Regions from separate parts of the Salinivibrio sp. MA607 genome, predicted to be linked through region 1. Evidence: predicted binding sites of a transcription regulator. Region 1 holds the regulator's gene; the other holds the start of a gene.
The links. The regulator CRP, encoded in region 1, controls carbon source genes, mostly activating them, when cyclic AMP is high. The targets are predictions, from matches to a motif close to TGTGANNNNNNTCACA.
Positions count from the first base shown of each region.

Region 2: a site for CRP is predicted at 1,315-1,330, ahead of cdd (cytidine deaminase). Genes of this name have one in related genera too.

Region 1 covers NZ_MUFJ01000001.1:213,973-217,953, forward strand. The annotation lists gene astD (succinylglutamate-semialdehyde dehydrogenase) at 1-529, shown strand, start outside; gene BZG81_RS01065 (DUF1338 domain-containing protein) at 540-1,331, shown strand; gene crp (cAMP-activated global transcriptional regulator CRP) at 1,451-2,083, opposite strand; gene BZG81_RS01075 (phosphoribulokinase) at 2,333-3,202, opposite strand; gene BZG81_RS01080 (YheU family protein) at 3,259-3,477, opposite strand; gene BZG81_RS01085 (hydrolase) at 3,625-3,981, opposite strand, start outside.
Region 2 covers NZ_MUFJ01000008.1:29,973-33,953, forward strand. The annotation lists gene sbcB (exodeoxyribonuclease I) at 1-365, shown strand, start outside; gene BZG81_RS05550 (hypothetical protein) at 579-1,079, shown strand; gene cdd (cytidine deaminase) at 1,389-2,285, shown strand; gene BZG81_RS05560 (DMT family transporter) at 2,381-3,280, shown strand; gene BZG81_RS05565 (thiopurine S-methyltransferase) at 3,325-3,942, opposite strand.

The sequences.
Region 1 (3,981 bases):
TGATCCCGCGCCTTTCATGGGCGCCCAAATTTCAATGGCTGCCGCCGAGGGGATTTTGGCCACACAACAGAAATTGATCGATCTGGGAGCTACCCCCGTCATAGAGTGCGAGCATTTACACGATGCGGTGATTTCTCCAGGGATTTTAGATGTGAGTGGCATTCAAGCGTTACCCGACGAAGAGTATTTCGGTCCGCTACTACAAGTGCAGCGCTATCAGGATATGGCTGATGCGATCACGAAGGCGAATGATACCCGCTATGGTTTGTCGGCAGGCCTTATCAGTGAAGACGAGGGCGAATGGCAATACTTCCTCGATCATATTCGCGCAGGGATTGTGAATCGTAATCGTCAGTTGACAGGGGCAAGCGGTGATGCGCCATTTGGCGGGCCAGGTGCGTCGGGTAATTTACGTCCAAGCGCTTACTATGCCGCCGATTATTGCGCTTATCCCATGGCATCAATGGAAGGGGAGCAGGTGGTACTGCCTGAGACGTTCGCCCCCGGTATTCCGACTCAACAAGATTAAGGAGACCAATATGGACAGTGGCCAAGCGTTATTCGATAAATTATGGCAAGACTATATTAACCGTCTTTGCCCATCGGCACATCAGGTACATGCCTTGCTCGAAGAAGGGCAGCCTTTAATCAATGATCATATTGCCTTGCGGACATTTGGTTTGCCCAAGGTTGGGCTTGAGGTCTTGGCGCGCCCCTTCCTGGCGCTAGGCTATCAGCAAAAAGGGGACTATACCTTTGAAGCGAAAAAGCTCAATGCCTGCCATTTCGAGCACCCCGATCCTTTGATGCCGAAAGTGTTTATCAGTGAATTGATGGTCGAGCAATGCTCGCCTGCGCTGCAAGCCATTGTTCATAAGCTGGTGGCACAAGTCGATGCGTCGTCACTAACAGGGAGCGATTTTCTTCATCAGGGGCGGCTTTGGGACATCGATAGCGCCACCTATCAAGCGCTTGCTGAGGAGAGTGAATACGCGTCCTGGGTAGCCGCGCACGGTTATGGCGCGAATCATTTCACAGTGAGTGTCAATCAGTTAAAGGCTCATGATCATTGCCAATCGGTTAATCAAAAGCTGCGAGACAATGGCTTTGCAATTAACGAAGCGGGTGGGGAAGTAAAAGGGGACGCATCCGTTTATCTGGAGCAATCCTCCACCATGGCTGACCGTGTCCCTGTTGTTTTCTCTGATGGCACGCAAACCATTCCAGGTGGGTTTTATGAGTTTGCTAAGCGTTATGTGTTGCCCAACGGTGAGTTGTACCAGGGGTTTGTTGCCGCTTCAGCGGATAAAATTTTTGAGAGCACGCACTAACAAATAGTGGATATAACGAGGCCTAAACGGTTAAGGAAGAGTTCGCTCTTCCTTTTTTTTTGTTTTAAAAAGAAAAACCGACGCCAGGGCGTCGGTTGGGAATACAGAGAGCGCTGTGATTAGCGGGTACCGTATACCACGATGGTTTTACCATGGGCTGAAATAAGGTTTTGCTCTTCCAGCATTTTAAGAATACGCCCCACGGTTTCACGCGAGCAGCCAACGATTTGGCCAATTTCTTGACGTGTGATCTTAATTTGCATGCCATCAGGGTGCGTCATGGCATCGGGTTGCTTCGCTAAATTCAACAAGGTTTGCGCAATACGGCCCGTGACGTCCAGGAAGGCAAGATCCCCCACTTTTTGGCTGGTCACTTGCAAACGGCGCGCCATTTGTGAGGACAAACGCATCAATATATCGGGGTTAACCTGGATCAGTTGGCGGAACTTTTTGAATGAGATTTCTGCCACTTCACAAGGAGACTTAGCCCGAACCCAAGCGGTACGCTCCTGATCATCTTCGAAAAGGCCTAGCTCACCGATGAAATCACCTTGGTTAAGATAAGACAGGATCATTTCCTTGCCTTCTTCATCTTTGATTAGAACGGCGACAGACCCTTTCACGATGTAATACAAGGTCTCCGCTTTTTCGCCTGCATGAATCAGCGTGCTTTTAGACGGATACTTGTGGATGTGACAATGTGAAAGGAACCACTCGAGTGTAGGGTCTGTTTGAGGTTTTCCTGGAACCATATAACTTATTTCCTCTGCATGTGTTGCCCGGCAACAACGTCCTATCTTTGTCTGAGGGGTAACCCACCAGATCTATGCACAGAATACGAAGTCTGGGCGCGGGCTACAAGCTCACTGTATGTTAACAAGAGTGTATCTTTTTTTGTTAGCAATTTCTTGATTTTGATCTAGGCCAACCGCCTAAAAAACTGGCAAAAACGTGGCTAAGATCACGGCTTGAGAAGTAATACACGATAGATGCGCTACGCCCTAGCCAATCTTGCCTTTTTCGATTAGCTGCTGAATCAATGGACGGATGATAAGTTCCATCGCAAAGCCCATCTTACCGCCTGGCACGACGAGTGTATTATGCCGTGACATAAAAGACCCCGTGATCATTTGCAGCAGATAAGGAAAGTCGACGTTTTTCATCCCTCGAAAGCGGATCACCACAAAGCTCTCATCCAACGAAGGAATGCCTTTGGCGTTCAGTGGGTTGGAGGTATCGACCGTCGGCACCCGTTGAAAGTTAATGTGAGTGCGTGAGAATTGCGGCGTAATATAATGCAAATAATCGTCCATCGACCGCACAATCGAGTCGGTGACCGCTTCGCGTGAGTGGCCCCTATCGCGGGTATCGCGGACAAACTTCTGAATCCACTCAAGGTTGACGATCGGGACCATACCAATCAATAGGTCGACATGTTGAGCGACATTGACCTCACCATCAACCACACCGCCGTGCAAGCCTTCGTAAAATAGTACGTTGGTATTGTCGGGTAAATCCTGCCATGGTGTGAAGGTCCCTGGCATTTGATTGTAGGGCACCGCTTCGTCAAAGGTATGCAAGTAGCGGCGATATTTGCCTGTGCCGAGTTCACCGTACTCACGGAAAAACTGCTCTAATCGCGGAAAATCATTGGCGGTGGGGCCAAAGTAACTAATGTGCCGTCCTTGCTCACGTGCTTTACGGATCTCGACGTCCATTTCCGGTCGCGTAAAGCGATGGAAACTGTCCCCTTCTAGCCACGCCGCTTTGATGTTCATCATCTGGAACATCTTACGGAATGCTTCGGATGTGGTGGTGGTCCCTGCTCCTGAAGAGCCGGTGACCGCGATGATTGGATGTTTAGCCGACATGACGCGCCCTGTCATTCAGTCTGAATGTGTATCGCTGTTTATTGCGTACAGCGATGCTAAGATCTGAGTGCTTCTTTACGACGAATATCCACTGTCTCGTGCAACTCAGAATACACAATCACGGCGTCGCCGGATTGCAGTTGTTGGCGAACATCCGCCACTTTTTGTGCAAAGCTGACTTCCTGCTCACCATAATCGGTTCCTTCCCGTAACACAAAGTGCTCGATTAAACGAGTCAGTGTTTCCTCAGGGACCGATTGCCAAGGAACCATCATACTACATCACCTTTTGTTGATTTATGGCTGAGACGTTAGGGTGCTTGATGCTGATATTGTGAATCAGCTCGCATTTTACCCAATCATTCAACACAATGCAGTAGATCAATGTGCGTCGGTCTTTTTTGCTTTGCGTGGCGTCCTTTTTTAACGGGACGAGCAAAGGCGTGAGGCTAACCAGTGAGGCACCGACTGCTCCAGCCAGAACTGTGGCTGGCGCCAACTGCCGGTAACAAAACCAACATGCCCACCATGTTCGCTCAGTTGATAGTCAATATTCGCGGGCAGAGGCGAGGTTGGGATCACTGCGTCGGTCATAAAGGGATCGTCTTTCGCATGGATAATCGCAAGTGGGACCGTAATAGCGTCAAGGACAGATAAACCACTACAGCTTTGATAGTAGTGTTGAGCATCGTCAAAGCCATGCAGCGGTGCGGTGACCGTTTGATCAAACTCGAACAGAGTTTTAATCTTTGGCCGCTCCCCAGCATGCCACCGACCCAC
Region 2 (3,981 bases), on a different contig from region 1:
CCAAGCCCTTTGACAATCAAGATGTTGATAACGCACTGTATGCTGGCTTTTTTTCAAAAAGTGATCGCAGCGCGATGGACATTATCCGCGCGCAAGATCCAGAAAACCTTGCCGGGATTGACTTGAGTGTCGACGATTGGCGCATCAAACCTCTGTTGTTTCGTTATCGTGCCCGCAACTATCCGTGGACACTTACTGACGATGAACAAAAACAATGGTTTATGCACCGCCGCGATTATTTTGAAACACACCTTCCCACGTACATGGACAACCTACAACAACTGGCGGATCATCATCAGGCGGATGAGCACAAGGTCCGTATCTTGAAAGCGGTCTACCATTACGTCGAATCATTAGTCGGTTAGCCTCGATAGACGATGTCGTGTTTTTCGATAGGTTCAACAACCGTTATGACGCCATAGCGGTTGTGCTTTTTTTAATCTATTGTTATTCCTTATAAAATCAGAAAATTCAACATTATGCCTGCATAACTAGACCCAAAAAAGACATGCTAACGAGTTGCAGTTCTGTGATTTAAGTCCACACTTTTATAAAAGCTGTCGTTTGGAGTGGGCTTGATGATGACAACAAAAGTAAATACACGCTGTTACCGTTTTCCTGAAGTAGATTTTGAGCCAGAGAGTCGCACACTGTATTGGACGGATCAGGCAATCACGGTTTTGTCGTATGAAGAATCACGAATGCTCGAAATGCTTTGTTATTACGCAGGCGAGGTGTTGTCAAGTCGCACCTTGTTTAAACAAGTCGCATTACCCGACAGTTCTTTTGCACAACACCAAAGTGTGGTCACTTCGCTCATGGCTAAGTCTTACCGCAACGGTAAAAAGTGCTTCCCCTTTGACGTGGTTGGCGAGTTTGGTTTTCGTGTTGCTTTACCCCAACAAACCTTTGCGCAACGGCCAACCACACCGGCGGAAAATCAACCTGATCTCACCCCACCTCCGGCAACGCAATCATCGGCATTAGGGGATCCCTCTTTTAGCATTACAAAACCGCTTATTGTGTTGATTGCGACCGCGAGCCTCATTATTGGCATTACTGCGTTATTAACGCAGTAGCTGTTCGTCGACGCGAAATCCGAGTACTTTCGAGCTCACACTCACACTATTCGCGTTGTGAGCTCAGATCGTTGATGTTTTATCTGACTTTGTCTTATCTCTAATGATCGTGGATCCGGTGACCTTCGCGCTGGCAACATTGGCTTTTGCAGCGTTAGCGTTGGCAAAATTAGAAGGCGAAAAAACATTGATGTCACTCTAACTTTCAGCAACGAAATCAGTTTTGCATATTATGCGTGACTTTTATCACATAATTATCAGGAGTGCTTCCCTACACTGAGCCTCCGTTAATGACTAAGAAGTGATGCTATGCGAACTGCACTAACCGATGCACTGACACAATTGCCCGACGCATTACAACGCGTTGTCTCTGATTGGATAACTGACACACACTTTGGTGCGACATTTTCACCAGAGCAAGTGGCGCAAATGGAAGCCGAAAGTGGCCTATCTGGCGCCGCATTGCGTCTTACTCTATTGCCAATAGCGGCGGCTTATGCGGTGACTCCGATATCAACGTTTAACGTTGGCGCCATCGTTCGTGGCGAAGATGGCACCCTATACTTGGGAGCCAATATTGAGTTCACAGGGGTGCAACTAGGCCAAACCATTCACGCCGAGCAATGCGCGATTGCCCATGCGTGGACCAAAGGGGCAACTCGCTTAACCGATATCACGATCAACTACAGCCCATGTGGTCATTGCCGTCAGTTTATGAATGAGCTAAACGGTGCAGAGTCACTCACCATTCAGCTACCAAAAACGGATCCCAAACCGTTACATGCGTATTTACCTGATTCTTTTGGTCCTGCCGATTTAGGGGTTGAATCACGTTTATTAACTGACGCGCCACACCCGTTACCCACAGACGATATTGATATTCCACTACTCAAAGCTGCCGCCGATGCAGCGAACCGAAGTCATGCACCGTATTCGGGTAACTACAGCGGCGTGGCCGTTGAAACATCTGATGGGGCGGTTTTCTCTGGGATGTATGCCGAAAATGCAGCGTTTAACCCGAGTTTACCCCCGCTTCAAGTGGCGCTCATTGCGACCAATATGGCCGGCTATCACTGGGACGACATTCGGTCGGTGGCGCTGGCCGAGATGACAAACAGTACGGTGAGCCATCTGACCGATACCCAAGCCACATTGGACGCGATGGATCCTGATATTCCTTTCGTCTATTCGACCCTTTCAACTTAACCACATGATACGCTTGGCCTCAGCGGGGATTTCTGATCGCTCTGAGGCCTAATTTGCGCTACTATCCGTACGTCTTTTTTCGGATTGTCACGGTAATGAAACAAGTTCATCATCCCCTCCAAGGCGCGGCCTGGATGCTCACTGCAGGCTTATGCTTCGCATTAGTCAACAGCCTTTCTCAATATGTTAGCTTCAAGTTGGGCTTGCCTTCGACGACCGTTGCTTTTATTCAATATGCCATTGCCTTAGTGGCCATGATCCCCTGGTTAAAGCAACTGGGGATTCGCCAATCTTTAAAAACCCAGCACCTTGGGCAACATTGTTTGCGGGTGTTTATTTCTGTTATTGGGATCCAACTTTGGCTATGGGCGCTCGCTTATCCGGTTCCCATTTGGCAAGGCATAGCCCTACTAATGACATCACCGCTGTTTGCAACCATAGGATCGGGGCTATTTCTTCGTGAACGGGTTGGTATTGCACGTAGCTTGGCCACACTTGCGGGGTTTTGTGGCGCGATGATTATCCTAGAACCTTGGTCAAATGGTTTTACATGGGCAACGTTACTGCCGATAGGCGCCGCTTTCTTTTGGGCGACCTATTCATTAATGGTGAAACGGTTATCAGCCTACGATCCACCGACCACGATGGTCGTTTACCTCCTTTTGTTGATCACCCCATTTAATCTACTCTTGGCCGTGCCTGACTGGACACTGCCGTCATCTGCAATGGCATGGTGGATGCTGTTCGGTGCTGGAATGCTCACCGCACTCGCACAGTGGGCAATAGCCAAAGCCTATGCCGCGTCAGATGCCTCGTTTGTTCAGCCGTTTGATCACGCTAAACTGCCGCTGAACGTCCTCTTTGGTTGGCTGGTATTCAGCTGGGTTCCACCTGGTCGGCTATGGCTCGGCGCAGGAATTATTATCGCAGCCGTTTTCTTTATTACCCACTGGGAATCACGACAGTCTAATCAACCTCGAGTCAAAACCGTCTAGCGCAAAACGGCGCTATCCGAGCATGGCTCTATCAAACCCGAGCACTAAGCGTTGGCTTTTATCAACCAGACTTGCTCACCTCGGTCACCCTCTGGCTCGGTTTGCGTCTCTAACAACCTAATATCGAGCCCTGAAAACGCCTCTTCCACTATTGACGTATCGATGGAAAACGGCGGATTATCATCGGCCTGCGGATAAAACAAGGTGATCAGTAATAGGCGGCCTCCCGGCGCTAAAAGATCACGCACACGATGCACATACTGATCCCGCATCGACGGTGGCATCGCCACCAAAGCGGCACGATCGTAGATCAGCGAAGTCGGGCTCAAACGTGCAGTAAAAAAGTCACCACTGATCAACTCCAACTCATCGAAACAATAATGTGTATGACCCGACGGCGCACGGTGAACTTGCGGGGTATACAGGTTTTCTGAAAAAAAGGCCCGTACCGCGATATCACTCAGTTCTACACCAATCACATGTTCGTGTTTTTCCGCAAGCCAGTTTAAATCGATGGATTTGCCACACAAAGGCACCAGTACTGTCTCATCGGGCATTGGACAAAGTGTTGACCAGTAACGCATAAGCATTGGGTGCACACTGTCCCGATGAAACCCTATTTGATTTTCAGCCCAACGCTGATGCCAAAATTCTTGTTCCATGGTTTCTCCGAGAAGATGAAAAGCGGCCAGTTTAGCAAG